DNA from 3 places in the Luteibacter sp. 9133 genome. Region 2 is predicted to be linked to each of the others. Evidence: riboswitches for the same ligand, from Rfam matches in the RefSeq annotation. Region 2 holds a riboswitch; each other region holds the start of a gene.
The links. Region 2 has a riboswitch for cobalamin ahead of metE (5-methyltetrahydropteroyltriglutamate--homocysteine S-methyltransferase). Riboswitches for the same ligand answer to the same signal wherever they lie in the genome.
Positions count from the first base shown of each region.

Region 1: linked by a shared signal. The riboswitch ahead of FA87_RS01145 (ribonucleoside-diphosphate reductase subunit alpha) and the one ahead of metE (5-methyltetrahydropteroyltriglutamate--homocysteine S-methyltransferase) in region 2 are both predicted to bind cobalamin.
Region 3: linked by a shared signal. The riboswitch ahead of FA87_RS00010 (TonB-dependent receptor) and the one ahead of metE (5-methyltetrahydropteroyltriglutamate--homocysteine S-methyltransferase) in region 2 are both predicted to bind cobalamin.

Region 1 is NZ_JUHO01000001.1:302,544-313,117, forward strand. Features, by position in the region: gene FA87_RS01115 (hypothetical protein) at 1-92, opposite strand, end outside; gene queF (NADPH-dependent 7-cyano-7-deazaguanine reductase QueF) at 222-1,049, opposite strand; gene FA87_RS01125 (aldo/keto reductase) at 1,137-2,129, opposite strand; gene FA87_RS01130 (MerR family transcriptional regulator) at 2,126-2,605, opposite strand; gene FA87_RS01135 (acyl-CoA thioesterase) at 2,653-3,048, opposite strand; gene FA87_RS01140 (ribonucleotide-diphosphate reductase subunit beta) at 3,103-4,131, opposite strand; gene FA87_RS01145 (ribonucleoside-diphosphate reductase subunit alpha) at 4,284-6,800, opposite strand; cobalamin riboswitch at 6,957-7,168, opposite strand; gene FA87_RS01150 (response regulator) at 7,363-10,203, shown strand; gene FA87_RS01155 (SDR family oxidoreductase) at 10,246-10,574, opposite strand, start outside.
Region 2 is NZ_JUHO01000001.1:3,599,591-3,610,164, forward strand. Features, by position in the region: gene FA87_RS15725 (membrane-bound PQQ-dependent dehydrogenase, glucose/quinate/shikimate family) at 1-533, opposite strand, end outside; gene FA87_RS15730 (aldo/keto reductase) at 670-1,650, shown strand; gene FA87_RS15735 (glycosyltransferase) at 1,672-2,973, opposite strand; cobalamin riboswitch at 3,064-3,281, shown strand; gene metE (5-methyltetrahydropteroyltriglutamate--homocysteine S-methyltransferase) at 3,476-5,767, shown strand; gene metK (methionine adenosyltransferase) at 6,042-7,262, shown strand; gene FA87_RS15750 (DUF4142 domain-containing protein) at 7,407-7,949, shown strand; gene FA87_RS15755 (TIGR03067 domain-containing protein) at 8,044-8,427, opposite strand; gene FA87_RS15760 (sugar ABC transporter permease) at 8,430-9,575, opposite strand; gene FA87_RS15765 (xylose ABC transporter ATP-binding protein) at 9,616-10,574, opposite strand, start outside.
Region 3 is NZ_JUHO01000001.1:359-10,932, forward strand. Features, by position in the region: partial or broken gene FA87_RS20115 (efflux RND transporter permease subunit) at 1-2,316, opposite strand, end outside; gene FA87_RS00010 (TonB-dependent receptor) at 2,361-4,415, opposite strand; cobalamin riboswitch at 4,569-4,801, opposite strand; partial or broken gene nagA (N-acetylglucosamine-6-phosphate deacetylase) at 4,834-5,984, opposite strand; gene FA87_RS00020 (SIS domain-containing protein) at 6,007-7,041, opposite strand; gene FA87_RS00025 (GntR family transcriptional regulator) at 7,055-7,807, opposite strand; gene zwf (glucose-6-phosphate dehydrogenase) at 8,045-9,517, shown strand; gene pgl (6-phosphogluconolactonase) at 9,514-10,215, shown strand; gene edd (phosphogluconate dehydratase) at 10,285-10,574, shown strand, end outside.

The DNA.
Region 1 (10,574 bases), 3.3 Mb from region 2:
TGCTGCTCTTCCTTCTTGCCGCAGGCGGTGAGGACCAGCAGGCCGGCGACGGTGGCCGTGCAGAGGGCGTACGAGCGGAAGGAAAGCTTCATGTCTGGATTCCGGAATGACGAGTCAGGTTCGAACGGGGCGGTATCGGGGCCGATCCCCTTGGCCGCCGCAGAGTACAGGCTACACAACTAAAGGCAAGACCAATGAAGAACGCATGAATGTGTCATTCATTATTGGCGGGCGCCGCGCGGGTTGGCCGGCACGGCGGCCGGGTCCGTGCTGCGGAACGGATTGATGTCCAGGCCGCCACGACGGGTGTATCGGGCGTACACGGACAACTCGCGGGGCGCGCAGCGGGCCGTGACATCCATGAAGATGCGCTCGACGCACTGCTCGTGGAATTCCGTGTGGTTACGGAAGGAGACGAGGTAGCGAAGCAGGCCCGCGCGGTCGATCGGCGCGCCGGTATAGGCGATCTGCACGCTGCCCCAGTCCGGCTGGCCGGTGACCGGGCAGTTGGAGCGGAGCAGGTGCGAAACCAGTACTTCGCGGGCGTCCCCGTCGTTCGTGACGAGGAAATCCGCCCTGGGCGGGCCGTAGCTGTCGAAGTCCAGCTCCTGCGTGTCCAGCAGCAGGCCTTCCGGCTCCGAGATTGGAGTGCCGTCCAGCTCGCCGGGCGCGTGCAGGACGATGCCGACCGGACCACCCGCGGCGGCTGAGAGATCGCGGACCAGTGTCTGGCGCAGTGTCGCCGCATCGGCCACGCGTTCCTGGGCAAAGCTGTTCAGATACAGCTTGAACGACTTCGATTCAACGATGTTGGGCGTCGTCGCCGGAAAGCGGAATTCAGCCACCGCCACGTGCGGCTTGCCGCGTTTATCCAGCCACGAAAGCTCGTAGCCGTTCCACACGTCCACCCCGTGGAAGGGCAACGCGGCTTCCGCCACGCCGATCTCATCGCGCTTGCCCTGGCGGGGAATGGGAAACAGCAGGCCGGCGTCGTAGCGATCCGCGTAGACGGTGGACTTGCCCAGGGGCGAATGTTCGGGGGACGACATGGCGGCAACGGCGGCGGTAAAGGCCGCCATTATAAGGGACGACCGCCCCGCGACCGGGTACCGGTATCGGGGCGGCTGTCCGGGCGTTCAGGCGTTGACGAAGCCCATTATGCTGCTCTGATAACGATCGCCAAGCGCCGCATCCGGCGGGAACACCGCGTCGATCTCGGCGATCTCGGTAGCCGTAAGGCTGACGTCATCGGCGCCGGCGTTTTCCTTCAGGTACTTCACACGCTTGGTGCCTGGGATCGGCACGATGTCCTCACCCTTCGCCAGCACCCACGCCAGCGCCAGCTGACCCGGCGTGCAGCCCTTGTCGGTGGCGAAGCGGCGGACCTTTTCGACGATCTCGAGGTTCTTCGTGAAGTTCTCGCCCTCGAAACGCGGATTGTTGCGGCGATAGTCGTCCTCGGCGAAGTCGTCCGGCGAGGTGATCGCACCGGTGAGGAAGCCTCGGCCCAGTGGGCTATACGCGACCAGCCCGATGTCGTGCTCGCGGCAGGCGGCCAGCGTGCCGGTGGTTTCCGGATCGCGCGTCCACAGGGAGTACTCGCTCTGCAGGGCGGTGATCCGGTGTACGCCCGCCGCCTTGCGGATCGACTCGGCCGAGGCTTCGGAAAGACCGAGGTAACGCACCTTGCCTTCCTCGACCAGCCGCGCCATGGCGCCGACGGTTTCCTCGATGGGCACGTTGGCGTCCACGCGGTGCTGGTAATACAGGTCGATGTGATCGGTCTTCAGGCGGCGCAGGCTGCCTTCCACCGACTCGCGCACGTATTCCGGGCGACCGCTGATGCCGCGCTTCGACGGGTCGTTCGGATCGCGCACGATGCCGAACTTGGTGGCGAGGAACACCTTGTCGCGACGACCGCCGAGAAAGCGGCCAATCAGTTCTTCATTGGTGTGCGGGCCGTAGGCGTCGGAGGTGTCCCAGAAGGTGATGCCCAGATCCAGCGCCGTTTCCAGTGTCGCGATGGACTCTTTCTCGTCGCCGGGGCCGTAGAACTCGCTCATGCCCATGCAGCCGAGGCCCTGAGCCGATACGTCCGGTCCGTTCTTACCGAGTTTGCGTGTCTTCATGCCTGTTTCCTGCGCGGGGAGGTGGGGGTCTTTTCGCGGGGCCGCGCCGTGGGCGGCGGGGGCGCCGTCACGGCGGGAGGCGCCGGTTCAGGGAATGACACACCTTCCTCGCCATACGCGGAGCGGTACATGGCGATCTTCTTGTCCAGCCGCGCGATCGTCTCGGTCAGGGTGACCAGTTCGTCGCGCAGAAAAGCGGCGTGGCGTGCCAGCAGGTCGCCGCGCAGGCGGATGCTGTCGGGCGTCTCACCCTGGCGGCGCAGCTCGGAATACTCCTGCAGCGTACGCATCGACATGCCGGTGGCGCGCATGTGGACGACGAAACGCAGCAGGGCGAGCTCGTGCTCGCCGTATACCCGCTGGCCGCTGCGGCGCGGCACCGGGTCGATCAGGCCGATCTGCTCGTAATAACGCAGGGTATGGACGGTCAGGCCGGTCGCCAGGGCGGCCTCGGCGATGGTCAGGTAGGTGGTCATGCCGAAAGCCTACGCCTTCGAGTGCGCTCTAGGTCAAGCGCCTCTTTTTATGCGGCTGCGGGCAGCGGCTGCACGGGTGTCGGCTTGTACTCGCTGTCCAGCGCGATCATCGTGAACGTACCCCGCGTGCACAGCTCGCGCGCGCCGGTGATCAGATCCTCGGTGTACATCGCCACGTCGATCTTCATCGACGTACGGCCCACCGAAATCACCGTGGCGATCAGCTCGACCATCTGGCCTTTGCGGACGGGCACGTGGAAGTCGACCTGCTCCGAACGGGCGGTGACGACGATCTGGCGGGAGTAACGCGAGGCCGCCAGAAAGGCGGCCTTATCCATCCACGCCAGCGCCTGGCCGCCGAACAGCGTGCCGAGGTGGTTGGTGTGGTCGGGGAAGACGATTTCGAGGACGCGAGCCTCGGTGGGGCGGTCGATAGCGGTCATGGGGGACGAGTCCTGTTGCAGTGCAGCATGCATCATACAGGGTCCCCCGTTCCCTCAGAACGACTGGTCGAACGCGACCTCGCCCTGCACGCCGACCTGGTACGACGACACGCGCCGCTCGAAGAAGTTGGTCAGTTCCTGCACGTCCTGCAGGTCCATGAAGTCGAACGGATTCTTCGAGCCATACTTCTTGGGCATGTCCAGCTGGACCAGACGCTGGTCGGCGCAGTATTCGAGGTACTGGCGCATGTCGTTGACCGACAGGCCGGCCACGCCGCCCGAGAGCACGTCGGCGGCGAACTGGGTCTCGCAGGCGATGGCGTCCTCGAGCATCGCTTCGACTTCCTGGCGCATCTGGTCGTCGAAGAGGTCCGGCTCCTGCTCGCGCACGGTGCGCACGACCTCGAAGGCGAACGCCATGTGGCCGGACTCGTCGCGGAACACCCAGTTGGTGCCCGAGGCCAGGCCGTGCAGCAGCCCGCGCGAACGCAGGTAGTACACGTAAGCGAAGGCGGCGAAGAAGAACAGACCTTCGATGCACGCGGCGAAGCAGATCAGGTTGAGCAGGAACTGGCGACGGTGCTCGCGCGTCTCGAGACGGTTGAGGTTCTGGATCGAGTCGATCCACTTGAAGCAGAACTCACCCTTCTGACGGATCGACGGGATGCTCTCGATCGCGGCGAAGGCCTTGTTGCGCTCGGCCGGTTCCGGAATGTAGGTGTCCAGCAGCGTGAGGTAGAACTGCACGTGCAGCGCTTCTTCGTACAGCTGGCGCGAAAGGTACATGCGCGCTTCGGGCGAGTTCACGTGCTGGTACAGATTGAGTACCAGGTTGTTCGACACGATGGTGTCGCCGGTGGCGAAGAACGCGACCAGACGATGGATCAGGTGACGGTCCGCATCCGACATCTTCGACTTCAGGTCGGTGGTGTCGAGCGAGAAATCCACTTCTTCCACGGTCCAGGTGTTGCGGATCGCCGCGCGATACATCTCGTAGAACTGCGGGTATTTCATCGGCCGCAGGGTCAGCTCGAAGCCGGGATCGAGAATATGGGTATCGCGGGTGACGGGAGAAGCGGACATCGGGCTACCTCGAATTAATTACGTGTAGGAGCGCGCCCTGCGCGCGAAAAACCAACGAAGCGGCGATGCTGGAACGTTTGGCGCAGGCAGCGGCTTCGCGCGCGGGGCGCGCTCCTACAGGGGTGCTGCGCCCCTGTAGGGGCGCGTTGCTTTTATTGGCAGGCTTCGCAGTACTCGGGGTTCTCGAGCGAGCAGAACACCGCGGCTTCGGCCTGTTCCTGCGCATCGGCGACCGGAGCGGCCGGCGTGGGCAGCGAGGCCGACGACGAGCTCACCGTGGTCTTGGCGATGCGGGTGGCGGGACGCGAACGCAGGTAATACGTCGTCTTGATGCCCGACTTCCACGCGTACATGTACATCGAGGACAGCTGACCGATGTTCGGGTTTTCCATGAACAGGTTCAGCGACTGGCTCTGGTCGATGTACGCACCACGCGCGGCGGCGAGATCGATCAGTGCCTTCTGCGGCAGCTCCCACGTCGTGCGGTAGACCTCGCGCAGCGCGGCCGGAATCGCGGCGATGCCCTGCACCGAACCTTCGGCGAGCTTGATCTGATCGCGCACGTCGGCGGTCCACAGGCCCAGCGTCTTCAGCTCATCGACCAGATAACGGTTGACGACGAGGAAGTCGCCCGAGAGCGTCTCGCGCTTGAACAGGTTGGACACCTGCGGCTCGATGCACTCGTAGCAGCCGGCGATCGAAGCGATCGTGGCGGTCGGAGCGATGGCGATGACCAGCGAATTGCGCAGGCCCTTGGCCTTGATCTTCTCGCGCAGCTCGGCCCAGCGGCCCTCTACGCCGGTCGGCGTGGCCGCCGGCCAGTAGTCGAACTGAAGCTCGCCGTTGGCGGCGCGGGTTTCGTCGAAGCCCGGGTGGGCACCGTCGCGCTCGGCGATCTCGTTGGACATCGACAGCGCGTGGAAATAGATCTCTTCCTGGATGCGCGTGGACAGCTTGCGCGCTTCTTCGGAGTCGAAGGGCAGGCGCAGCTTGAAGAACACGTCCTGCAGGCCCATCACGCCCAGACCCACCGGACGCCACTTCATGTTGGCCGTCTTCGCCGTGGCGATCGGGTAGAAGTTGAGGTCGATGACGCGGTTGAGCTGACGCACGGCGGTGCGCACCGTGGTACCGAGCTTCTCGTAGTCGAACTGACCGTCCACCACGTGGCGGGCCAGGTTGACCGAGCCGAGGTTGCACACGGCGGTCTCGCCCTCGGAGGTGACTTCGAGGATCTCGGTGCACAGGTTGGACAGGTGAATGACGTTTTCCGGACGCGCGGTCTGGTTGCTCGTGGCGTTCGAGCGGTCCTTGAAGGTCATCCAGCCGTTGCCGGTCTGTGCCAGCGAGCGCAGCATGCGGGCGTACAGCTCGCGCGCCTTGATCGACTTGGCAGCCAGGCCCTCGGCCTCGGCCTTCTCATAGGCGGCCTCGAACGTCGCGCCCCAGGTGTCGACGAAGTGCGGCACGATCTTCGGATCGAACAGCGACCAGTCGCCGTCGGTCTCCACGCGGCGCATGAAGAGGTCGGGTACCCAGTTGGCCAGGTTGAGGTTGTGCGTGCGGCGCGCGTCGTCGCCGGTGTTCTCACGCAGCTCGAGGAATTCCTCGATGTCGGCGTGCCAGGACTCGAGGTACACGCAGGCGGCGCCCTTGCGCTTGCCACCCTGATTCACCGCCGCGACCGAGGCGTCCAGCGTCTTCAGCCAGGGCACGAGGCCGTTGGAATGACCGTTGGTGCCCTTGATCAGCGAACCGCGCGAACGGATGCGCGAGTAAGCCAGGCCGATACCGCCGGCGAACTTGGACAGTTGGGCCACGTCGCCGTACTTGGCGTAGATCGACTCCAGGGCATCCTGCGGCGAGTCCAGCAGGAAGCACGACGACAGCTGCTCGTGCGCCGTACCGGCATTGAACAGGGTCGGCGAGCTGGCCAGGTATTCCAGCGACGACAGCATGCGATACAGCTCGAGCGTCTCGGCCACGTCGTTTCCGCCGAGCGCGCAGGCGATGCGCATGAAGAAGTACTGCGGCGTTTCGATGACGAAGCGCTTCGTCGGGTGACGCAGCAGGTAGCGGTCATAAACCGTGCGCAGGCCGAAGTACTCGAAGCGGCGCGAACCGGTCGTGTCGATGGCGTCGTTGAGCTTGCGCGCATTGACCTGGACGAAGTCACGCAGACGCTCGTTGAGGATGCCCAGGTCGAAACCGGTGGAGATCGACTGCGAGAACGACTGGATGTCCTGACCGGATACTTCCTTGTCGACGAAGGCGGCGAGCAGGCGTGCGGCCAGTTGGCCGTACTCCGGTTCCTCGGCGGTGAGCGCCGCGGCGGTACGGATCGACAGCTGGTCGAGTTCCTGCGTGGTGGCGCCATCGTAGAGTCCGCCGATAGTCTTCAGGGCGACGCGCATGGGGTCGACCGCGAACAGGCCGTCGGCGCTGCGGGTCACCGCGCGCACGATCTTGTTCACGTCGACGACTTCCTGGCCGCCGTTGCGCTTGGTGACGCGCATCTGGCCAGGGTTGTGCGGGGGCGTCAGCGCGAACGCCGGCGGCGGGTCGTTGCGGTAGCCGGCGGCAGGCGCCTTGTCCGTGGTGTTATTGGCGGAGACGGCGGCATCGGCCGTCTCGGTGCGCTCGCGCGCGGAAGAATCCATCGTGGTCATTGTCTTGGCTCGCCCCAGGTTCTATCACCCGTTCCCGGTCGGCTGGCTCGTGAGGGATGGGGCTGATGCGGGAAACGGCCGGGGACGGAGCGCGCCGCGAAGGGGCTCCGGTCCGCGACGTGCTTCCCCGCGGAAGCCGTCACCACTATCGAGGCCTCCCGGGCACCGATTGCTGGCAGGTCTTCGGACTCATGGACATGGACCTTTCGGTCCGCCTACCCGTCGCTTCCCAGCCCCCGAAGGACCAGTGCATTGAACGGGATCGTTTCCATTTACCGCTGCGGGGCAGTTCCGGATTCGCACCGGATTCCCTATTAAGTCCGACGGGCAGTCGCGCCTCTCCGGACACCAACGGGACACACCATATAGGCGGGGGTTGGCAGCGTCAACACAAGATGTAGGGTGTCGCCGCTATGTGCTTGATCCGCCGCAAGTGATTTTTTGCAACCCCTTTCCCGTCCCGCGACGAAGAGGACCATGAGGGTTTTGTGAAGATCGTCTACACAAAGCGCATGACCTCTAACCGATAACATCTGCGATCCCTCATAGGATCGCTCGCTAGATGACCTTGACGTTCGCGCTGCAGGAACATGCCCTGGTCACCGATGCGTTCGACGCGCTGCCCTTCGGCTTCACCGCCGTCACGGCGGATGGCGAGCTCCTGTATGCCAATGCCTGGATGACGGCACGCCTCCGCGACGCGGGTGCGTGCGGCTTTCTGACCTGGTGGAATGAGGAAAGCCGGTCTCGCCTCGAGACCGCCTTGTCGCTTGCTGACGCCGGGGGCGTCCGAGAGCTGGCCCTGGGCTCTGTGGAGGGCGCCACCTGGCGGGTCTCGATCGAGCCGTGGCGCGCTTCGGCGCTGGGCCAGGCGTCCTTCGTGGTGAGCATCCGCCCGCTGTCCGGGCAGACCGAGGCCGCGCGCACCATCGAAGAGCGTCGTGTGGCGCTGATCGAGGTCAGCGACATCCTCCGCGAAGTCGAAGATCCCGCCGAGATCGCCTACCGCGTGGCCGAGGTACTCGGCCGCGCGCTTCATGTCAGCCGTGCGGGCTATGGCTCGGTGGACACGATCGCGGAGACCATCACGATCGAGCGCGACTGGAACGCGCCGGGCATCGTCACGATCGCCGGTGTCCTCAACTTCCGTGAATACGGCTCCTACATCGACGATATCAAGGCCGGCCGTACCGCGGTCGTGTCCGATGCGTACAAGGACCCGCGCACGATCCATACGGCGGACGCGCTGGCGTCGATCAGCGCCACCTCGTTCATCAACATGCCGGTGACCGAGCGTGGCGGCACGGTGGCGCTGCTCTATCTGAACCACGAAAGCCCGCGGGAGTGGCCGGAAGAAGAGATCGACTTCGTCCGCGAGGTCGCCCATCGCACGCGCGTCGCGGTGGAGCGCCGTCGCGCCGAGGCCGAGCTGCTCGAGTTCGCGCACAGTCTGGAGCGTCAGGTCGCCGAACGTACGCTGGAACGCGACCGCATCTGGCGCCTGTCGAGCGACATCCTCGTCGTCGCCGACACCGACACCCGCCTGCTCTCGGTCAACCCGGCGTGGACCGCGATTCTCGGCTGGAGCGAGCGCGACACCATCGGCCGCTCCTATCTGGACTTCGTGCATCCGGACGACACCGGGCGCACTGGTGAGGAAACCGAGCAGCTGGCCGACGGTGTGGCTACGCTCCGTTTCGAGAACCGCTACCGCACCGCGGACGGTGGCTTCCGGCACCTGTCCTGGCGGGCGGTCCCGAGTGAGGGCATGATCTTCGCCGTGGCGCGTGACGTCACCAGCGAGCGCGCACGCGACGCTGAACTGGATGCCGCCCAGGAACAGCTGCGCCAGGCGCAGAAGATGGATGCGATAGGCAACCTGACCGGTGGCGTCGCGCACGATTTCAATAACCTCCTGCAAGTCATCAGCGGCAATCTGCAGCTGCTTGGCGCGGATGTGTCGGGCAACGAACGGGCCGAGCGGCGCGTCGCCAATGCGATGGCCGGCGTCACCCGTGGCTCCAAGCTGGCCGCCCAGTTGCTCGCCTTCGGCCGGCGTCAGCCGCTCGCGCCCAAGGTCGTCAACATCGGTCGCTTCATCCGCGACATGGACGAACTGTTGCGCCGCGCGCTCGGTGAGGCCATCGAGGTCGAGACCGTCATCGCCGGTGGCTTGTGGAACACGCTGGTCGATCCGTCCAATGTCGAGAACGCGCTGCTGAATCTCGCGATCAATGCACGCGACGCGATGCACGGGCAGGGCAAGCTCACCATCGAAGCCGGTAACGCCTTGCTCGACGAGGCCTATGCCACGGCACACGGCGACCTGCGTCCGGGCCAGTACGTCATGCTCGCCGTGACCGATACCGGTACCGGTATTCCGCACGACATCCTCGACAAGGTGTTCGATCCCTTCTTCACGACCAAGCCGGAAGGGCGTGGAACGGGCCTTGGCCTTTCGATGGTCTACGGCTTCGTCAAACAGTCCGGCGGCCACGTCAAGATGTATAGCGAGGCCGGTGAAGGCACGACGGTCAAGATCTACCTGCCGCGTTCGACGCAGAGCGAAGATCGCGTGGTAGCCATCGAGGAAGAAGCGGTGCGCGGCGGCGACGAAACGATTCTCGTCGCCGAGGACGACGAAGCCGTGCGCGAGACCGTGGTCGGCATGCTGGGTGAACTCGGCTATCGCGTGCTCAAGGCGCGTGACGCGGAGAGCGCCCTGTCGATCATCGAAAGTGGCATCGCCATCGACCTGCTGTTTACCGACGTGGTCATGCCCGGTCCGCTGCGCAGTCCGCAGCTGGCGCGCAAAGCCGTCGAGCGCCAGCCGGGGATCGCTGTGTTGTTCACCTCGGGCTACACGGAGAACGCCATCGTCCACGGTGGCCGTCTCGACGAAGGCGTTGAACTGCTCAGCAAGCCGTACACGCGCGAGCAGTTGGCACGGCGTGTGCGTCAGTTGTTGAGCTCGCGCGTCCCGCGCACGATCGCCGAAACGGTATCGGCACCGGCTGCCGGTTCCTCAGCGTCGTCTTCTGCCGCGCTGCGTCCTCTGCGTGTCCTCGTCCTCGAAGACGATGCGCTGATCCGCATGTCCATTGCGGAGATGCTGGAAAGCCGCGGGCACACGGCGTTCGAGGCGGGCGACGGCAACGAGGCGATCCGCCTGCACGGTGTCGAGGGCATCGACGTGCTGCTCGCCGATGTGGGCCTGCCCGGCATGAGCGGTGTCGAAGTGGCGGAGCGCCTGCGCGAGAACCAGCCGGAGCTTCCGGTGATTTTCGCTACAGGCGATCACCTGGCGAATGGCGTTCAGCGCGATTCGCATACGGCGGTCATCATCAAGCCCTACGGCGTCGCCGATCTGATGGAAGCGCTGGGACGGATTACCCGGGGCTGACGGCGGCCAGTACACCGGCCGCCACGAGGACGACACCGGAAGTCAGGGCAGGGTATTGCCCCCCGTCACCCCGTACGTCTCACCGGTAATGAAGCTCGACTCCTGGCTGGCGAGCAACACGTACAGTGGCGCACATTCCACCGGCTGGCCCGGACGTCCCAGCGGTACGTTCTTGCCGAACTCCACCACCTTCTCCTGCGGCTGACCACCGCTCGGCTGCAGCGGTGTCCAGACCGGACCCGGCGCCACGGCATTCACGCGGATGCCCTTCTCGATCACCTGCTTCGACAATGCCTTGGTGAAGGCGACGATCGCCGCTTTCGTCGGCGCATAGTCCAGCAGGATGTCCGACGGCTCATAAGCCTGAATCG
Region 2 (10,574 bases):
GGCGAGAAGCGATCGCCCCTGGGTGTGCGGCCGTAGAACTGCCAGTCGCTGTCCGGCACCGAGGCGTCGTGGCCATCCGCCATGTTTCGGATGACCGCTTCGCCCTGCGTGCCGACGGGCTGCATGAAACCCGCCACGCCGAGACCGACGCTGACGATAACGGCCACGATCACCGCGAAGGCGCCACTGCCCGAGGGAGTGAGCTTGCGACGTACCCAGGGCATGAGGAGGTAGATACCGAGCAGCACCGGAACCAGCAGTCGCGGTTCCAGCTGCCAGCCCACGAGCCCGACCTCGGTGAACGCCCAGATGGCCGTCCCGAGCAGGATCACGGCATAGAGCCAGAGGGCGCTGGCCGAACCGCGCACGAGCAGGATGCCGGTCGCTACGACCGCGGCACCAGCGATGAGGTAATAGAACGAGCCTCCGAGAGCCGCGAGCCACGCTCCGCCTCCCACGAGAAACAGACCGAGAAGCGCTATGACCACGCCCGTGATACGGGGCGGCCTGCGTGAATAGAGAGTGGACGGCATTTCATGACTCCGGTGGGGGACGCGGCAGGGCGCATCGCGTCGGAGCCGCGGTTCACGGTGATCATAGCCATGGCAGGTATATGCAACGTCTACGTCCGATCGGCCACAATGGCGTATTCCCCGATGGAGTCTTCGCATGCGCTACATCAAGCTCGGCCGTACCGGCCTGGATATCTCGCCGCTGGTGCTCGGTTGCATGACTTATGGCGTTCCCGACCGCGGAAACCACGCCTGGACGCTCGATGAAGAACAGAGCCGGCCCTTCATTCGCAAGGCGCTGGACCTTGGCATCAACTTCTTCGACACGGCCAACGCCTACTCCGATGGCACATCCGAGGAGATCGTCGGACGCGCCCTGAAAGATTTTGCGAAACGCGACGAGGTGGTGATCGCCACCAAGACCTTCTTCCACTGGCGCAAGGGACCGAACGGCGGCGGCCTGTCGCGCAAGGCGATCTTCCATTCGGTGGACGATTCGCTGGCCCGCCTCGGTACCGACTACATCGACCTGCTGCAGATCCATCGCTACGACCAGACCACGCCCATCGAGGAAACGCTCGAGGCACTGCATGACGTGGTGAAGGCCGGCAAGGTCCGCTACCTCGGCGCCTCGTCGATGTATGCGTGGCAGTTCGCGCAGATGGTTTACACCTCGCGGATGCACGGCTGGACCGAGTTCGTCAGCATGCAGGATCACTACAACCTGCTGCAGCGCGAGGAAGAGCGCGAGATGATTCCGTTCTGCATCGACGAGCACATCGCGGTGTTGCCATGGAGCCCGCTGGCACGCGGACGGCTGACGCGCGACTGGGACGAGGGCAGCGACCGGCAGAAGAGCGATGTCTTCGGCGGCACGCTTTACAACGCCACGGAAGACTCGGATCGCGCCATCGTCGCGGCGGTGAAGAAGGTGGCCGATGCGCGTGGCGTGCCTCGTGCGCAGGTGGCATTGTCGTGGGTGGCGCATCGTGACGGCGTGACTGCGCCGATCGTCGGGGCGTCGAAGCCGCAGCATCTCGATGATGCGGTGGCGGCGATCGATCTGGAGCTGACCGAGGAAGAGACGGCAGCTTTGGAGGAGGCTTATACGCCGCGGGCGATCGCAGGGTTCGAGTAAGCGTTGCTTGCGGCAGTTCGGCTATGTTGTTGCCATAGGGCGGTCTCGCCGCGCCATCGCCTGTTCGATCACATCCGCGGCCAGCGACGCGCCTCGCTCGGCCCGGATGACTTCAGCCGCGCGCTGGGCGCGCGAGGCCACGCCTTCGTCAGTCAGGAGGACGCGCAGCTTCGCCGCCGCACGGTCAGCGCGGTAACGCGAAGCGGGCAATACACCGCCCACACCCAGCCGAAGCACACGCGCCGCATTGTCAGGCTGATCGAAGCCATGCGGCACCACGAGCGCCGGACACCCCGCGCGCAAACTCTCCTGCGTCGTGCCGACACCCCCGTGGTGTACCACCGCGGAAGCGCGCGGGAACAGTGCACCGTGTGACGCGTATTCCACAGCCATCACCCCGGCTGGCAACGTGTCGGGCAACCGCGCGCGCATCTCGGGCGAGCCGGTGAGCAAGACGGCACGACGTCCGAGCGCGCCTGCCGCCGCCATGCTCTCGCGAAGGAAGGCCTCGCCCGCGTGCACCGCCGCCGATCCCAGCGTAAACACGATCGGCGCGTCACCCGCGTCGAGAAACGCCGACAGCTCCGGGGGAAGGGTTTCGTTGAAGGGCGAGTAACGGCAATAGCCAGTGACCACGCTGTGCGCCGGGGCATCCTGCGGCGCGTGACCCAGCAACGGCGAATACATCGCCAGCACACCATCGCGCGCGTGCTGTCCGCGATGAAACGGATCGCCCCACACCGACACCGGCGCCAGACCCAGCGACTGCCGGAAGCTGCGCACGGCACGTGTCCACGGTGCGGTCACCCGCTCGCCGATCCGGCGCACCCATGCGCCACGACGCGGCGACGCACGTAAGAAACGGTCGAGTCGCGCCATGCCCGTCGCCGGCGGATCGAAAGCGGAAAGGAACACCGCGGGCGACAGGACGGCGGACAACCACGCCACGCGTGTCGTCTCGCCCAGAATCTGGCCGGCGAAGGCGAGCGTCGAGGTGACGATCGCATCGGCCTCCAGACATACTGGCGCCAGCGCGCGGTAGCTCGCCGCGACATCCTCCGCAGCCAGGTCACGTACGACGAAGCGCGGACCGCGCAGCGGATGGAACGCCCGGGCAGCGAAGGCGGCCTTGTCCTCGGGCTCCGCGATCCCGCTGGCAAGGACGAACCTCAGCCCGGCCTCCGCCACCGCCTCGCGATGAATCGCATGGGCACCGATGGTGACCCGATGGCCCCGCGCCACCAGCTCCCGCCCCACGGACAGGAACGGAAACAGGTCACCCTGCGATCCCACCGTCGCCATCACGATGTGCCTTGCCGCCATGCCTTACTCCCGATGCCCTGGCGCATCGTCGCGGGCGACATGTCGACGCGATGCATGCCTGGCTCGTTGACCTGCCCCGTCCGTAGGGCTAACCTCTGGGCCGCCAGCGGTCTTTATCTCTCTATTCGAATAGAAGGATAAAAGCTAAGAGGGAAGCCGGTGAGAATCCGGCGCTGCCCCGCAGCGGTATGTGGAGACGAGCGCGTCATCAGCACTGGATCGATGGCGATCCGGGAAGCGACACGCAAGGCGGCACCCAGGTGCCACATCCACGAGCCCGAAGACCTGCCGCCGGCCTGGGCGCGCGTGCCGTCATGGGTGCGTGTGCCCTGCCCGACCTGGGCCGTCGCGTTCGCGCGAGGGTCCGGTTCGCCCGCGGGGGCGAAGGTCGACGGTAAGCCGCATGACGCCTTCACGCTGCCGCACCTTCCGTGTGGCAGTGCACGTGCGTCCGCGACGAACCGCCCTTCCCTCCTCTTTGCCACGAAGAGGAATCATCCACATGCCACACGTTACCTACCCCGGTTTTCCCCGCATCGGCCGACGCCGCGAACTGAAGCGAGCGCTCGAAAGTCACTGGAGGGGTGAAACCAGCGCCGACGACCTGCTCACCGTCGCCCGTCAGCTCCGCGAACGCCACTGGCGCCTCGCGCGCGACGCGGGAGCCGACAGCGTTCCCGTCAACGACTTCTCGCTTTACGACCATGTGCTCGATGCCGCCGTCGCGGTCGACGCCATTCCCCCGCGCTACCGTGCACTCCATCAGCGCGATCCGCTGGCCGGCTATTTCGCCATGGCACGCGGCCGTCAGGACGGCGAAGTCGACCTGCACGCGCTGGAGATGACCAAGTGGTTCGACACCAACTACCACTACATCGTCCCCGAGCTGCAGGCGGGCCAGTCGTTTGCCACGCGTGCCGACAAGGTCGTCGCGGAATATCGTGAAGCCGTCGCCCTCGGCCATGCGGCGCGCCCCGTACTCCTCGGTCCGCTGACCTTCCTCCGTTTGGCCAAGACCGTCGACGGCAGCGATCCCCTCGCGCTGCTCGACGCGTTGCTGCCGGCGTGGAGCGGTTTGCTCGATGCGCTCGCGGACGCGGGTGCCGACTGGATCCAGGTCGACGAACCGGCCCTCGTGCTCGATCTCGAGCCGGACTGGCAGGCGGCCTATCGCGGCGCTTATGCCGCCATCGGTGAACGGCCGCGCGGCCGCATCCTGCTCGCGACCTATTTCGGCGAGCTCGGCGGCAACCTCGAACTGGCGGCGTCGTTGCCCGTCGCCGGCCTGCATGTCGATCTAGCGCGCGCGCCTGGGCAACTGGATGCCGTGCTTGACGCGCTTCCCGCCGGTCGTGTGCTGTCCGCCGGCGTGCTCGACGGCCGCAACATCTGGCTGAGCGACCCGTCCGCCATCGCGCCGCGCATCGCCCGCGCACGCGAGCGCCTCGGCGACGAGCGTCTGTGGCTGTCGACGTCGTGCTCGCTGCTGCACGTGCCGATCGATGCGTCGGAAGAAAGGCACCTGCCGGGTTCGATCGGCGACTGGCTGTCGTTCGCGCGGCAGAAGATCGCCGAACTGCGACGCTACGCCGATGCCGCCGTCGGCGACGAGACGGCGCAGCTCGCGCTCGCGCGTCAGCAAGCGACGGTGGCGGCGCGTCTGCTTTCTCCCGACGTGCTGCGCGCCGACGTGCGGGCGCGCGTACGTGGACTGACGCCCCAGTTCGGACAGCGCCGCTCGGCCTACGCGTTTCGCGCGAATGTGCAGAAGCAGCGCTTCGGCCTGCCCGACCTGCCGACCACCACCATCGGCTCGTTTCCGCAGACCACGGAACTACGCCTTGCACGTGCCGCGCATCGCTCGGGCAAGCTCGACGACGGGGCCTATACGGCCGTGCTTCGCGAGGAGGTGCGGCGCGCCGTGACGTTTCAGGAAGAAGCGGGCCTCGATGTCCTCGTGCACGGCGAGCCCGAGCGCAACGACATGGTCGAGTACTTCGGCGAACAGCTGCAAGGCTACGCGTTCACGTCTCTGGGCTGGGTGCAGAGTTACGGCTCGCGCTGCGTCAAGCCGCCGATCGTCTTCGGTGACGTGGCGCGTCCCGCCGCGATGACCGTCGCCTGGTCCGCATACGCCCAGTCCCTGACCGCCAGGCCGATGAAGGGCATGCTCACCGGTCCGGTGACGATGCTGCAGTGGTCGTTCGTACGTGACGATCTCCCGCGTGCAGAGGTGTGCCGACAGATCGCCCTGGCTTTGCGTGACGAGGTCCACGATCTCGAGAAAGCCGGCATCGGCATCGTGCAGATCGACGAGCCGGCGCTGCGCGAAGGCCTGCCGCTGCGCCGGGGTGACTGGGCCGCCTATCTGGACTGGGCGGTCGACGCGTTCCGGATCACCGCGGGTGGCGTCAGCGACTCGACCCAGATCCATACCCACATGTGCTACTCGGAGTTCAACGACATCATCGAGGCGGTCGCCGCGATGGACGCGGACGTGATCTCGATCGAGACCAGCCGCTCGCGGATGGAGCTGCTGGACGCCTTCACACGGTTCCGCTACCCGAACGGGATCGGACCCGGCGTCTACGACATTCACTCCCCGCGGGTGCCCGGCAAGGAGGAAATGGCCGATCTGCTGTCCCGGGCGCTCGAGGTGCTTCGTCCGGACCAGCTCTGGGTCAATCCCGATTGCGGCCTGAAGACCCGCGGCTGGCCCGAGGTAGCTGAGGCGCTGACCGGGATGGTGGCCGTGGCCCGGGCGGCCCGCGAACGACTGGCGGAGGTGGCCTGACGGAAAAAGGGGCACCGTGTCCCCGCGCTGTTGGCCTTTCGCGCGCGGGGCGCGCTCCTACACGGCGGCTGTCGTAGGAGCGCGCCTCGCGCGCGAAAAGCCAACAGAGCGGGCGGCAACCCCCTCCCAACCCCCTCCTACCCCTTCCCGCGCTGAACATCCATGCAATCGTCACCCGCCGGGGGTACCCTTGCCGCTGCAAACCGGCGACGGGGCGTGTATCATGGCGCGCCCCATTTATCTCTTTATCCGTAAAGAAGGATATATACCCTCGATGAGCAATTTCCTCTTCACCTCCGAGTCGGTCTCCGAAGGCCATCCGGACAAAATCGCCGACCAGATCTCCGACGCCGTTCTGGACGCCATCCTGGCCCAGGACCCGCGTGCGCGCGTGGCCTGCGAGACGCTGGTGAAGACCGGTGTCGCCATCGTCGCGGGTGAGATCACCACCAGCGCCTGGATCGATCTGGAAGCGCTGACCCGTAAGGTCATCCTCGACATCGGCTACGACTCCTCGGAAGTCGGGTTCGACGGCGAGACCTGCGGCGTTCTCAACCTGATCGGCAAGCAGTCGCCTGACATCAACCAGGGCGTGGACCGCAAGAAGCCGGAAGAACAGGGCGCTGGCGACCAGGGCCTGATGTTCGGCTATGCGACCAACGAAACCACCGAGTACATGCCGGCGGCGATCCACTACGCGCATCGTCTCGTCGAGCAGCAGACCAAGGTCCGCAAGAAGAAGAACTCGCCGCTGCCGTGGCTTCGCCCGGACGCCAAGAGCCAGGTCACCCTGCGCTACGAGAACGGCGAAGCCGTCGCCATCGACGCCGTCGTGCTCTCGACCCAGCACGATCCGGACGTCAAGCAAAAGGACCTGATCGAAGGCGTACGCGAGCTGATCCTCAAGCCCGTGCTGCCGGCGAAGCTCCTGCACAAGGGCACCAAGTTCCACATCAACCCGACCGGCAAGTTCGTCATCGGCGGACCGGTGGGCGACTGCGGCCTGACCGGCCGTAAGATCATCGTCGACACCTACGGCGGCTGGGCCCGTCACGGTGGTGGCGCGTTCTCGGGCAAGGATCCGTCCAAGGTCGACCGTTCGGCTGCCTATGCCGCGCGCTACGTCGCCAAGAACATCGTCGCGGCCGGCCTCGCCGACCGTTGCGAAATCCAGGTCAGCTACGCCATCGGCGTCGCCGAGCCGACCTCGATCTCGGTGACGACCTTCGGCACCGGCAAGATTCCCGACGAGAAGATCGAGAAGCTGATCCGCAAGCATTTCGACCTTCGCCCGTACGGCATCATCCAGATGCTCGATCTGGTCCACCCGATGTACCAGCCGACCGCCTCCAACGGTCACTTCGGCCGCAAGCCGTACGACGTCACCGACAAGAACGGCAACACGTTCACGGCGTTCTCCTGGGAGAAGACCGACAAGGCTGACGTCCTGCGCGACGCCGCCGGCCTCGGCGCGACGGTTGCTCGCCGCAAGTAAGTTTTGTGCGACATGCGATAGGAAACGGGCGCCTTCGGGCGCCCGTTTTCGTTCAGGAACTTCAGAAAGTTGCCGCCGGGGTCACAATGCTTTCATGGCTGGAATGAGACATCTGACAGCCGTTACCGTGCTACCGGAGAATCCATGATGTCACGCACCCTGCCCCGCCTCATCGCGACCGCGCTACTCGTGGCCGCCGTTCCTTTCACCGCCCATGCGCAGGACGACACCAAGCAGACCGATTCCAAGGGCGGTACCCCGACCGATGCCGGCTTCGTCACCAATGCCAGCGGCGCAGGCCTGGCCGAAGTGGAGCTGGGCAAGATCGCCGTGACCAACGGCGGATCGGCCAAGGTGAAGTCGTTCGGCCAGCACATGGTCGACGACCACACCAAGTCGGGCGAGGAGCTGAAGAATCTTGCGAGCGGAGACCGCGGCTATGCCACCGCCGAGAGCCCGCCGCCCGCGAACCAGAAAGACATCGACGCGCTGAAGCGCCTCAATGGCGCGGCGTTCGACAAGGAATACGCGAAGGTCGCCGTCGCCGATCACGAGAAGGCCATCGCCATCTTCGAGGTCGAGGCCGAAAAGGGCTCGAACAAGGAACTGCAGGCCTTCGCGAAGAAGACCCTGCCGACGCTGAAGCAACATCTGAAGATGGCTCGGGCTCTGAACAGCGGGAAATAAGACCTGTAGGAGCGCGCCTCGCGCGCGATGCCCTTAACGCCTGACGCACGACGGTCAGCGCAAGAGCTTCGCGCGCAGGCGCGCTCCTACATTTTTAGGGGCGATGCCGGACGAAGCCGCGCAACGTCAGCCCCGGGGACGTGACGAACGCCGTCGGCTGGGCCATACCTTCATCGGCCGCGATGAAGAGGAACTGGTCGTCGTCCAATACGTAGCTGGCGGGCAGGCGCTTACCCGCGTCGTCGCCCATGCTGTCGATCCAGGTGATCGACTTCGGCTGCCCGGTCGTATCGAGCACGAAGTGTCCGGCGAGCAGCACCTCGCCGCCTCCCCGACGTACCGAGAAGGTATCGCCCTCGATGATGGTGATCGCGCCATGCCCGCCGTGGTCATCCGGAGGGTCGATGATGCCGTTCGCTTCGAACCGAACCTGGCGCCACTGACCCTGGAGGGTGTCGAAATCGTCCATGATTTTCATGCTCAGCCGTTACGGTTCGAACCCGACAGCACGTCCACCCACACGGCGAGCACAAGGATCGCGCCCTTGATGATCATCTGCCAGGAGTTGTCGACGTCCATCAGCTGCATGCCGCTGTCGAGGCTGGCCATGACGAGGGCGCCGATCAGCGCGCCGTAGACCGTGCCGGAACCGCCGCGCATCGACGTGCCGCCGATGAAACAGGCGGAAATGGCGTCCAGCTCGCCGCCGGTACCGGCGGAGGGCGAACCCGAACCGGTGCGGGCCACGGTGATGATGCCGGCGAAGGCGCACATCAGTCCCATCAGCGCGAACACGACCAGCTTGACCCGGGCGACGTTGACGCCCGAGAGGCGCGTCGCTTCCATGTTGCCGCCGACCGCGTAGATATGGCGACCGAACACGGTCTGGGTCGAAACGTAGGTGAACACGGCCAGCAGGCCGAGCAGGATCATCACCGGAATGGGAATGCCGTTGGCGTCGTTGAGCGTGCGCACGAAGCCGAAGATGACCGCGCCGATGGCGACCAGCTTGACCGCATCGACCCAGACCGCGCCCTGCTGCAGACCGAGCTTGCCCCGACGCATGCGCCGGCGGACGGTCAGCGCGACCATGGCAAGGAAGATGATGCCGCCGATCCAGCGCGACATCGCCACCGGGACGAAGCCCTGGCCGAGCTGGATGAGGTCATCCGGCGCCGGCGCGATGGTGGAGCTGCCGGTGATGTAAAGCACGATGCCGCGGAAAGCCAGCATGCCGCCGAGACCGACGATGAACGACGGTACGCGCATCTTGGTGACCACGAAGCCGTTGAACGCACCGATAAGCAGGCCGAGCACCAGCACGGCGCCGATGGACGTCCACGTGCCCCAGCCCTGGTTGACCGTAAGGATGGCGACCACACCACCCAGCAGGCCGAGCTGCGAGCCGATCGACAGATCGATCTCGCCCGCGATGATGACGAACACCATGCCGCAGGCAAGCATGCCGGTGATAGCCATCTGCCGGAACAGGTTGGACAGGTTGCCGGGCGTGATGAAGGCCTGGTCGGTCTTTACGTGAAAAAACACCCAGATGAGCGCGACGGCGATGAGCAGCGCGAGGATCTTGTAGCGGACGAACAGTTGCTGGATTTGCTGGGCCTGCATGGAGGAGCTTCCGTGGTGGCGCGTGGATGGGTTCGAAGGATCAGGCCGCGTGTGCGGGCCCCTCGGCGGCGTGTGAAATCGCGGCGGCGAGCACCTGCTCCTGCGTCAGACCGACGTTCTTGAAGTCGCCGCGAAGCTTGCCCTCGCCGACGACGAGAACGCGATCGCTCACGCCGAGCACCTCGGGCATCTCCGAGGAGACCATGATGATGGCGACGCCCTTGGCGGCCAGTTCGAACATCAGCTTGTAGATGTCGTACTTGGAGCCGACGTCGACGCCGCGGGTCGGCTCGTCGAGGATAAGGACCTTGGGGCCGGGCAACAGCATCTTGGTCAGGACCGCCTTCTGCTGGTTGCCGCCGGACAGCCCGACGATCGCCAGTTCGGGACTGGCCGTCTTGACGCGCAGCCGCTTGATCTCGGTGTCGACCACCTGCAGCTCGGCCTGACGGTCGATCTGCCCGGCGTGCGCATAATGCGCCAGCGTGGCGAGCGTGATGTTGTCACCCACACCCAGCAGCGGCACGATACCCTGGCGTTTACGGTCTTCCGGCACCAGCGACAGACCGGCCTTGATCGCCTGCTCGGGCGAACGGATCTTGATCGACTTGCCCTCGAGCACCAGCTCGGCCTCGTAGCGGCCGGGGTAGGCGCCGAAGATCGCCGAGACCAGTTCGGTACGACCCGCGCCCACGAGCCCGGCGATACCGACGATCTCGCCGCGACGCACTTCGAACGAGATGTCGTCGACGCGCTTGCGGTTCGGGTTGGCCACGTCCCAGCAGGTGACGTGCTTCGCCTCGAAGATCACCTCGCCGATGTCGTGGTCCATCTTCGGGAACAGGTTTTCGATCTCGCGCCCGACCATCGCGGTGATGATCGTGTGCGTGGTCATCTCGCTCATCGGCTTCGTGACGATGTGCTTGCCGTCGCGGATGACCGTGACCGTGTCGCACACGCGTGCCACTTCGTCGAGCTTGTGCGAGATGTAAACGCAGG
Region 3 (10,574 bases), 3.6 Mb from region 2:
GCAGCGCGCCGGGACTGAGCTCCTGCGCGGCCGCCGAGGTCAGCACCACCCAGTACTGGTTGATGTCCGAATAGATGATCGACACCTGGCGCTGGCCGAACGAGTTGTACAGCGCCGAATCGACATCGCCCATGCCGACGTTCAGGCGGCCCGCCGCATCGCGGTCCACCTTCAGCATCTGTTGCTTGCCGACGATGTCGAAGTCGCTGCCGACGGCGGAACTCCTTCATGCTGCGCATCTGACGCACCAGCTTCAGCGTCCAGGGCTGCAACGGTTCGCCGCCGGTACTGATCAGCTGGAACGAGTACTGCCCGCGGTTGCTGTTGCCCCCGCTCCCGCCGAGGAACTGCACGGGATTCATGAAGACCTGGACATCGGAGAGCTTGTCGTACTCCTTGCCCTTGCGATCCATGAATTCCTTCATGGATTCATGGCGCAGGTCCGGGCCGCTCCCCTTCTTCTTCAGATCGATGAACATGGTGCCGCTGTTGCCGACGGCCGCGCCATCGTTACCGCTGCCGAGCAGTGTGGTGACATCGGCGACGGCCGGGTCGTTCTGCATCATTTCGCCGACGCGTTTGAGCCGTCGCGACATCTCGTCCGGCGAAATGTTGGGCGTCCGCGGTGACATGTCCTCGGCGGGCATGAAATTGCCACCGGCGGTCTTCACCACGGCGAAGCCCAGCGCGAAGGTGGCGAAAAGCAGGATGAGTGGCTGCCAGCGCATGACGCCGATGGCGCATCGCCAGTCCAGTCCGCGCTCATACAGGCGCAGAAACCCGCGATCGAAGCGTTCCAGCGCGCGCTCGACGCGGCCTGGCTGGCGGTCGGGCTCGTCGTGCTTGAGATAGCGGGCACAGAGGGCCGGCGTGAGCGTCAGCGACACGATGGCCGAAATCAGCACGGCCGCCGCCAGGGTCACCGAGAACTCGCGCAGCAACTTGGTGATCATGTTGTTGCCGAACAGCAGCGGCGCGAACACCGCCACCAGCGACAGCGTGATCGACATCACGGTGAAGCCGATCTCGCGCACGCCCTCGAGCGACGCCGGCATCGGTTTGCTGCCGTTCTCCATGTGCCGGACGATGTTCTCGATGACCACGATGGCGTCATCGACGACGAAACCGATGCACAGCACCAGCGCCATCAGCGACATCGTGTTTAGCGTATAGCCGAGTGTCCACATCACGACGAAGGCGCCGGCCAGGGACAACGGCACGCTCAGCGTTGCGATCAGCGTCGGACCGAGACGGCGCAGGAACACCATCATGACCAGGAAGACCATGACGATGCTGATCAGCAGCGCGACCTTGACCTCGTGCAGCGCGGACTGCGTGGTCTGGGTCAGGTCGAAGATGGGGGTGACCTTCGCGTCCGCCGGCAGCAGCGAACGGAAGCGCGGCAGCGCGGCACGGATCGCGTCGGCGGTGGCGATGGAATTCGCCTCCGGACGCTTGCTCATCTGCATGGTGACCGAGCGCTCGCCCTGGAACCATGCGGCCTGGTACTGGTCCTGCTGGCCGTTTGTAGACGCGGGCGATGGTCCGAGAGGCGCACCGGCACGTTGTTGCGCATCGCGATGAGGATGTCGCCGAAATCCTTCGCGTCGCGAATGCTGTCGTTCGCGACGACCGTCATCTGTGCCTTGCCGTCGGACAGCAGGCCCTGCGGCGAGGTCACGTTGGCGGCGTGCAGCGCATTGGACACATCGTTGGCGGTGAGTCCCTTGGACGACAACGCGCGGGTATCCAGCTCAACGCGCACGGCGTGCGGGGTCCGCCGAAGACCTGTACGCGCGACACGCCATCGATCTGCGCCACGGCGGGCCGGATCAGGGTGTCGACGACGTCGTAGAGCTTGTCCGGCGGCAGCGACTTCGAGGTGAACGACACCAGCAGAACGGGAATCTGGCCGGTGTCGAACTTAAAGTACTGTGGGGGGCTGGGCATGCCGGCCGGCAGGTCGGCGGCGGACGCGTTGATCGCGGCCTGCACGTCACGCGCGGCGGCATCGGTGGAGCGGTCCATGCTGAAACGGAGGCGGACGAAGCCGCTGCCTTCCGAGCTGTTGGAATACATCTGGTCCACACCCGGGATCTGGCCGAGGTGGCGCTCCAGGGGGGCGATGATGGTCGAGGCCATCGTCTGCGCGTTCGCACCGGGCATCTGCGTCTGGATGAAGACGGCGGGCACTTCGATGGACGGCAGGGCCGCCACGCCGAGCAGCATGTAGGCGATGGAGCCGCACAGCACGAGCCCCGCCGCAAGCAGCGAGGTTCCGATCGGCCGGCGAATGAAAGGTGCAAAAACGTTCACGACACTTCCTGTGATCGCGGGAAGCATACCCGCGCCCGGGGACTTTATGACGTCCGCGCCGGTCCGTGGCGTGTGCCTTTAGTGGGGGCCCTGCCGGAAGACAGGGGTGCGGCGTTTGCCCGAGCCCGGTGCCAGGGGTAGGAGCGCGCCTGCGCGCGATGCCGTGAAACATCGCGCGCAGGCGCGCTCCTACACGGTGCTCCCTCAGCGTACGGCGAGAACCGCAGCGTCAGGTAATACGTCCGTCCCAGCTGGTTGTAATACGCCGCCGTCTCGTACCGCTTGTCCGCCACGTTCGCGACCCGGCCCTGCACGCTCCAGGCATCGTCCATGTGCCAGGTGGCACGCAGATCCGCGGTCGTGTAGCCGCCCAGACGCGTCGTGTTGGCCGCGTCGTCGTAGCTGTAACCCGAGGCGTAGACCGAGCCGCCCAGCGTCAACGCGCCCAGGTCCTTGTCCAGATCCACGCGACCGGTGCGACGCGGACGGCGGGCCAGCAGGTTGTCCTTCTCGAACCCGCTGTCCCGGTCCAGCGGCTGCTGCAGCGTCAGGTAGCCGCGCACGTGCCAGCCATCGACGTCCGCGCCCACCTGGCCTTCGAGGCCGCGCAGGCGGGCCTTGCTGACGTTGACCGGCAGGAAGTTCGCGTCGTAGCCGATCAGGTCGTCGACCTGGCTCTGGTAGGCGTTGACGGCCCAGTTCCAGATGCCCGGACGACCCGACAGGCCGATCTCGGCGGTGCGCGACTTCTCCGGCTTGAGGTTCACCGTGGGCACGCCGTACGGGTAGTACTCGTCGTTGAAGGTCGGCGCGTGGAAGGCGGTGCCATAAGAGGCCGTGACCTTCATGCCGTTGTCGAAACGGAAGCCATAGGCGGCCGAGCCGGTCGTGTGGTTGCCGAACTGGGTGTTGTGGTCGTGGCGGGCCGACAGCTGGATCTCATGCGGGCCGAACACGCCCTGGTAGAGCGCGAACACGCCCGTGTTGTTGCGGGTGTCCTTGAGATAATCCGTGTCGCTGCTCAGCTTTTCCTGCTGGTAGTCGACGCCGGCGCTCAGCGTCTGGCCCGGGGCCAGCGTGAAGTCGTTCTGCCAGGAACCCTGATTGCGCTTAGAGTACAGATATCCCACGCGCAGCTTGTCGGCACCGGTGACGTAGTTGAAGTCCGCGTCGTAATAGCCCTTGTTGGCGCCGTTGAGGTAGTTGTCGGCGCGGTCCTGGTTCTGGCCCAGGCTGACCGACATGCGCCACGCGGACAGCACGTCGAAGGCCAGCTTCGCGCCGGCGACCTGCTGCGAGCGTCGGGTCAGGTTCTGATAGTCGCCGTCGTATTCGATATCGCCCTTGCTGCGCAGCCAGCTGCCGGTGAGCTCGGTGCCGTCGTCCCAGCGGTAACCGCCCGACAGCGCGCCGTTGTACGTGCGATAGGCGTCATGGTCCGGCTCGTCGGTGAAGCAGCCCTTGAACGCCGTGCCCGCGCCGATGCGGCAGGCGTTGATGCCCGAGGTGTACTGGCCTCCGAGGCTGGCGTTGTACCAGCCGTGGGTCGTGCCGCCCGACACGCCGACCTGACCGGCGGTGTAGCCGTGGCTGCCGCCGGTGACCGAGAGGCTCGGGGTCGGCGCTTCGCCGGCCTGGCCGTGGCGGGTGAAGATCTGGATGACGCCGCCGATCGCGTCGGAGCCGTAAAGGCTCGAGCGCGGACCGCGGACGACCTCGATATGGTCGATCTGCTCGACCGGCAGCTGCTCGTAAGCCGGCAGACCCGCGCCCACGGTACCCACGCGGACACCGTCCACGAGGACCAGCGTGTGCGAGGAGTTGCTGCCACGCATGAACAGCGAGGTCTGCTGGCCGATACCGCCGGTGTTGGCCATGACCACACCGGGCAGCCCGGCGAGCAGGTCCTGGACGTTACGCGGCTGCAGACGCTCGATGTCTTCGTGGGTGATCACGGTCACCGGAGCGAGTACCTCGTCCAGCGGCGTGGCCGTGCGGGTCGCGGTGACGATCACGGGATCGAGGGCGTCCGGTGCGTCGGCCGCGTGGGCAGCGGCGATCGACGACAGCAGGGCTGCCGCTAGCAGGGTCTTCTTCATGGAACGGTCTTCCTCCGCCGCATAGCGCGGCAATGCGTAGCTCAAAGGGCGCGCGAGGAGGACATACGGCGAACGGCACACCGGCGGAACCCGGATGACTGTCCGGATTCGCCCTCCGCGAATCGCCCGAAACGGGACGACGCCCCGGGATGGCTCACGGGCGCGTCGTCGGGCCGGTCTCCGGACTCACGCCGTCCCCGAGGGGGTGTCGGACCGGCGCCTTCCCGCTGTCGCAGTGGCTGAAGCCGTGTCCGAGGGGCCGTGACGACCCCGGGCGCTTACCGTTGCGGGGGCAGTGCCGGCCTTGCCGCAGAGGCGGCGCACCGGCTTCCCGTTTCATCCCCGTGGCGCGACGCCCCGGGGACACCCGAACCCCGCGACTTTAACCGGAGGGTGGGGCGCTGTCACGACCGCCCGATCAGCCCGCGGCGTAAACGCGCTCGCCGCCGATCCAGGTTTCGATCACCGTATGGGTCTCGTCCATCACGACGAAGTCGGCGCGGTAACCGGCGGCGATATGACCGTGGGTGGCGCCGAGGCCGAGGAACGCGGCCGGATACGTCGACGCCATGCGCGCGGCCTCATCGTAGGCTACGCCGACCATGTCGACCGTGTTGCGCACCGCCGTGGCCATGTCCAGCGCGGAGCCGGCCAGCGTGCCGTCCGCCGTCTGGCAGACGCCGTCGCGCACGGTGATGGTTTCGCCCTTGAGCACGAAGTTCGGATTGTCCGAGCCCACAGGCGGCATCGCGTCGGTGACCAGCATCATCTTCCGTGGCGCCTTCGCCGCGATGGCGACACGCAGCGAGGTCGGGTGCACGTGGTGGCCGTCGACGATCAGACCGCACCAGCTGGCCTGGTCTTCGAGCGCGGCACCGACGACGCCAGGCTCGCGGCTGGTGAAGGGTGTCATCGCGTTGAACAGATGTGTGAAGCCGCGCACGCCCGTCGCCAGTGCATGGCGCGTGGTCTCGTAGTCGGCAGCCGTGTGGCCCGCGGCTACGATGACGCCGTTGGCGACCAGCTGCTGGAGTACTTCCGCGGAAGCGCGCTCGGGGCCAGCGTCAGCAGGGTCACGCCGCCGTGGCGCCGCGCGACCATCGCGACATCGTCGGCATCGGCGATGCGAAACTTGGCCGGGTCGTGCACGCCCTTGCGTTCAGGGGCGATGAAGGGACCTTCCAGATGGATGCCGAGCACGCCCGGCACGCCCTGGGCGACGGCGTCGTTCACGGCATCGATGGCCTTCGCCATGACCTCCGCGTCGTCACTGATCAGCGTGGGCAGGAAACCCGTGGTGCCGAATCTCGCGTGTGCCTCGCCGATCGTGCGGATCGCGTCGACCGTCGGTGCATCGTTGAACAACACGCCGCCCCCGCCGTTGACCTGGCAGTCGATGAAGCCGGGCAGCAAGGTGCGACCACCGAGGTCATGGCGCTCCGCCGCGCGCACGCGCGGGTCGGATGGCAGCGCCAGTCCGGTGATCTTTCCATCGTCGACCAGCACGGCAAAGCCGCTCTGGAATCCATTGTCGGTGAGCACACGGCCGTTGACGAGGGCGAGGGTCATGGCGATTCCTTGAGGGTGGCGGTCAGACGGTCTCGGTGACTTTATTCAGGTGCGGCGGCACGTCGGGATTGAAGCCGCGCTTCAGCGCGAGCGCCGCCGTGGCGCGGTAGAAGCTCTGCACCGTGATCAGCGGCGCGGCGATCGGTGCGGTGGCGACCAGCGGCAGCACACCCTCACCCGTCGCACCCGGCGCGGCGATCCAGACATTGGCGCCACGCTTGCGGAACTCGGCGGCGACATCGAGCACGCCCGGGAGCGTGTCGTCGTTCTGCGCGAAGAACAGCACCGGGAAGTCCGGGCCGACCAGCGCCATCGGGCCGTGTTTCACTTCGGCCGCGCTGAAGGCTTCGGCATGCAGGCCGCAGGTTTCCTTGAACTTGAGCGCCGCTTCCAGCGCACCGGCGAAGCCGAAGCCACGACCGACCACGAACAGGTTGTGCGCATCGACGAGGCCTTCCGTCAGCGACGACCAGTCGGCATCCCAGCCCTGGCGCAGCTGCGCGGGCAACGCGGCCAGGGCGTCGGCGATCTCGGCCTTGCCACTCCACCGGGCGGCGATATGCAGAATCGCGAACAGCGCGCCGAGATAGCTCTTGGTCGCGGCGACGCTGGTTTCCGGGCCCGCGTGCAGCGGGACGACCACGTCCGCGACGTCCGCCAGCGGCGAGTCGGTCACGTTGACCAGCGCCACGACGTACGCACCGGCCTTCTTCGCGGCCTCGGCATTGCGGACCAGATCCGGGCTCTTGCCCGACTGGGATACGGCGACGTAAAGCGCGCCATCGAGGCGCTGCGCGGCGTGGTAAATCGAGGTGACCGACGGCGAGGCCGAGGCGGTGACGACGCCCAGCTGCGTCTCGAACACGTACTTCGCGTACATCGCCGCGTGATCCGAACTGCCACGGGCGCAGGTGATCACCATGCGCGGCGGGTTCGCGCGCAGGCGCTCGGCAAGGGCGCCGATCACGGCTTCGTTAAGGGCAAGCTGCCGCTCGACGACCTCGGCGGTCTCGTGCGCTTCGCGGTACATCAGGGTGTCTTGCGGCTGGATCGTCATGAAGAAGGGTCCGTCAGTCGCTCTGCAGTTCGGCGACGAAGTCGTAGATGTCCCCGCGATACCAGGAACACGTGAACTCGACGATGCGGCCGTCGTCGAGGAAGCTGCGCCGCTCGATATTCAGCCCGGCACTGCCGGCGCCGAGCCGGAGCAGCCGGGTCTGGGCAGGGCCCAGCACCACCGCGCGCAGGCGTTGCAACGCACGTCGCGGGCGGTTGCCCAGCGTGTCGAGCGCTTCGTACAGGGAGTCCTCGACCAGGCTGGGGTCGGGCAGCAGGTTGAGTGGCACCGCGCTGCGCTCGATCGCCAGCGGCTCGTCGCCCGCGTAGCGCAGGCGGTGCAGGCGGACCACCTGGGTGCCGGGCGAGAGATTCATCGCCATGGCTTCTTCCGGGGTGACCTCGCCGATGGCCCGCTCGAAGAACTCCGAGCGCGGATTGAGCCCGCGCGCGCGAAGATCCTCGGTGAAGCTGGTCATACGCGACAGCGGCTTGACGATGCGCTCGGACACGAAGGTGCCCGCGCCATGACGCTGGGTGAGCAGACCATCCTCGACCAGGCCGCCGATGGCCTTGCGCACGGTAACCCGGGACAGCGTGAGGGCCCTGGCCAGGTCCCGCTCACTGGGCAGTGCATGGCCGACCTGCACCTCGCCGTTTTCGATCACGTTGCGGATGGCGCGACGCAGGCGCATGTACGCCAGCGGCTGCCGCGCGGCCGGGTCGTACTGCAGGCGTTGGTATTCGGCGACGAGAGCGCTTTCCATGGTCGAGAAGATACCAATCAACGACCACTGCGGCAAGACCGTCCAAGCCCGCGAATACCAGTGAGCGATTCAAACGGGCGTTTGCACGATGCAAAGTCGGCCCGTAAACGTTTTTGCGGCGTCATCGCCTCATATCGCGACGGAAAACGCCGCCTTGAGTGGTACGGGGCTGGTATGACCTGGTATGTCACTGGTACGATCCGTCGGCATACCCATCGATCCCAGCAGGCCACTGTCGTGAGCGCTCATCTCCTCCCGATCGAACCTTTCGATCTGGTCATTTTCGGCGGCACCGGCGACCTCGCCGTCCGCAAGCTTCTTCCCGCGCTGTTCCATCGCTTCGTGGACGGCCAGATCCAGCCCAGCAGCCGCCTCATCGGCGTGGCCCGCGAGGCCCTCGACGATGCGGGCTACCGCGACCTGGTCCGCTCCTCGGTCGAGAAAGGCGTGTCCCACGTGGCTCCGGCCCAGCTGGACGCGTTCATCCAGATGGTTTCCTACCGCTCGCTCGACGCGCGCAAGGAAGAAGGCTGGGATGAATTCGCCGCGCTGATGCAGCAGCAGGCCCAGCACATCCGCGTGTTCTACCTGTCGACCGCGCCGGACATCTTCACCGACATCTGCCAGCGCCTCGGGTCGCTCGGTCTCAACGGCGAGCGCTCGCGCGTGGTGCTGGAGAAGCCGATCGGTCGCGATCTGGAAAGCGCCAACGCCATCAACGACGCGGTGGCCCGGGTCTTCAACGAGTCGCAGACCTACCGGATCGATCATTACCTCGGTAAGGAAACAGTGCAGAACCTGCTGGCGCTCCGCTTCGGCAACGCCCTGTTCGAGCCGCTGTGGAACGCCCAGCATATCGACCACGTGCAGATCACCGTCGCCGAGACGGTCGGCGTCGGTCATCGCGCGGGCTACTACGATCGTGCCGGCGCGCTGCGCGACATGGTCCAGAACCACATCCTGCAGCTGGTCTGCATGCTCGCCATGGAGCCGCCTTCGTCGCTGGCGCCCGATGCCGTGCGTGACGAAAAACTCAAAGTGCTGCGTTCGCTGCGCCCGATCAACGCCAGCAACGCCGGCAACCTCACCGTGCGCGGGCAGTACCGCGCTGGTGCGGCCGAAGGTCAGGGCGTCCCGGGCTATCTCGACGAACTCGGCAGCGACCAGTCCAGGACCGAAACCTTCGTCGCCCTCAAGGCGGAGATCGGTAACTGGCGCTGGGCGGGCGTGCCGTTCTACCTGCGCACCGGCAAGCGCCTCCCTAACCGGGTCTCGGAGATCGTGGTGACGTTCCGCGCGTTGCCGCATTCCATCTTCGATCCCACCAACGGTCCGCTGCTGCCCAACCGCCTGACGCTGCGCCTGCAGCCGGACGAGGGCGTCAAGCTGTGGCTGACCATCAAGCATCCGGGTCCGGGTGGCCTGCGCCTGCGCCACGTGCCGCTCGACATGAGTTTCGCGGCGGCGTTCGGCGTGCAGCAGCCCGATGCCTACGAGCGGCTGATCCTCGACGTCGTGCGTGGTAACCCGACCCTGTTCATGCGCCGCGACGAAGTCGAGGCCGCATGGAACTGGGCCGGTCCCATCCTCGAAGCCTGGGAGGGCAGCGGCGATACGCCGAAGCCGTACACCGCGGGTACCTGGGGTCCGAGCGCCGCCGTGGCGCTCATTGAACGCGATGGCCGTACCTGGGCCGAGGACGCAGCATGAACGCCAAGATCCATCAGCACGATTTCGCCGATAAGCTCACTCTCGCCGATGCGCTGGCGCGCGACATCGCCGGCAAGCTCGACGCCGCGATCAAGGCGCGCGGCAAGGCCAGCATCGCCGTTTCCGGCGGCGGCACGCCCAAGGTCATGTTCGCCGTGCTCGCCGAGCAGGAGATCGACTGGTCGAAGGTCACCATCACGCTGGTCGACGAGCGCTGGGTCGACGAAGACAACGAGCGTTCCAATGCGCGCATGGTCAGGAACACCCTGATCGCGCACGAAGCGCATGTCGCCGCCTTCCTGCCGCTGTTCGACAAGGCGCATGCCGACGATGTCGATGCCGCGCTCGAGGGCGTGGGCGAGAAGGTCGACGCGCTCGGCAAGCCGTTCGATGTCGTCGTGCTCGGCATGGGTCCGGACGGCCACACCGCGTCGTTCTTCCCCGGCGGCGATCACCTCGCCGAAGCGCTCGACCTCAACGGTACGCGGAGCGTGCTGTCGATGCGTGCCGGCGGTGCGGGTGAGCCGCGCATCACGCTCAGCCTGCCGCGCGTGCTCGATACGCGCACGCTCTACCTGCACATCGAAGGTGCGGACAAGAAAGACGTGCTCGCCAGGGCCCAGGCCGGCGAAGATTTCCCGATCGCCGCCGTGCTCAAACAGGACCGCGTGCCCGTGGACGTCTACTGGGCCGCCTGATCCATCGTTCAACCGCCGCGCGTCAGGCGCGCGGCACCGACCGCCCGGTCAAAGCCTCAGGAACACGCCATGACCCTTCATCCCATCGTTGCCGAGGTGACGCAGCGTATCGTCGAGCGCAGTCGCACCTCGCGCGCCGCGTACCTCGCCAGGATCGACGCCGCCCGCGGGACGGGCGCCAAACGCCATCACCTGTCGTGCGGCAATCTCGCGCACGGTTTCGCCGCGTGCGGTGAGAACGACAAGGACGCGCTGCGCAACGGCCACGCGTCCAATATCGCCATCGTCACCTCGTACAACGACATGCTCTCGGCGCATCAGCCGTACGAGCGCTATCCGGAACTGATCCGTCGGATCGC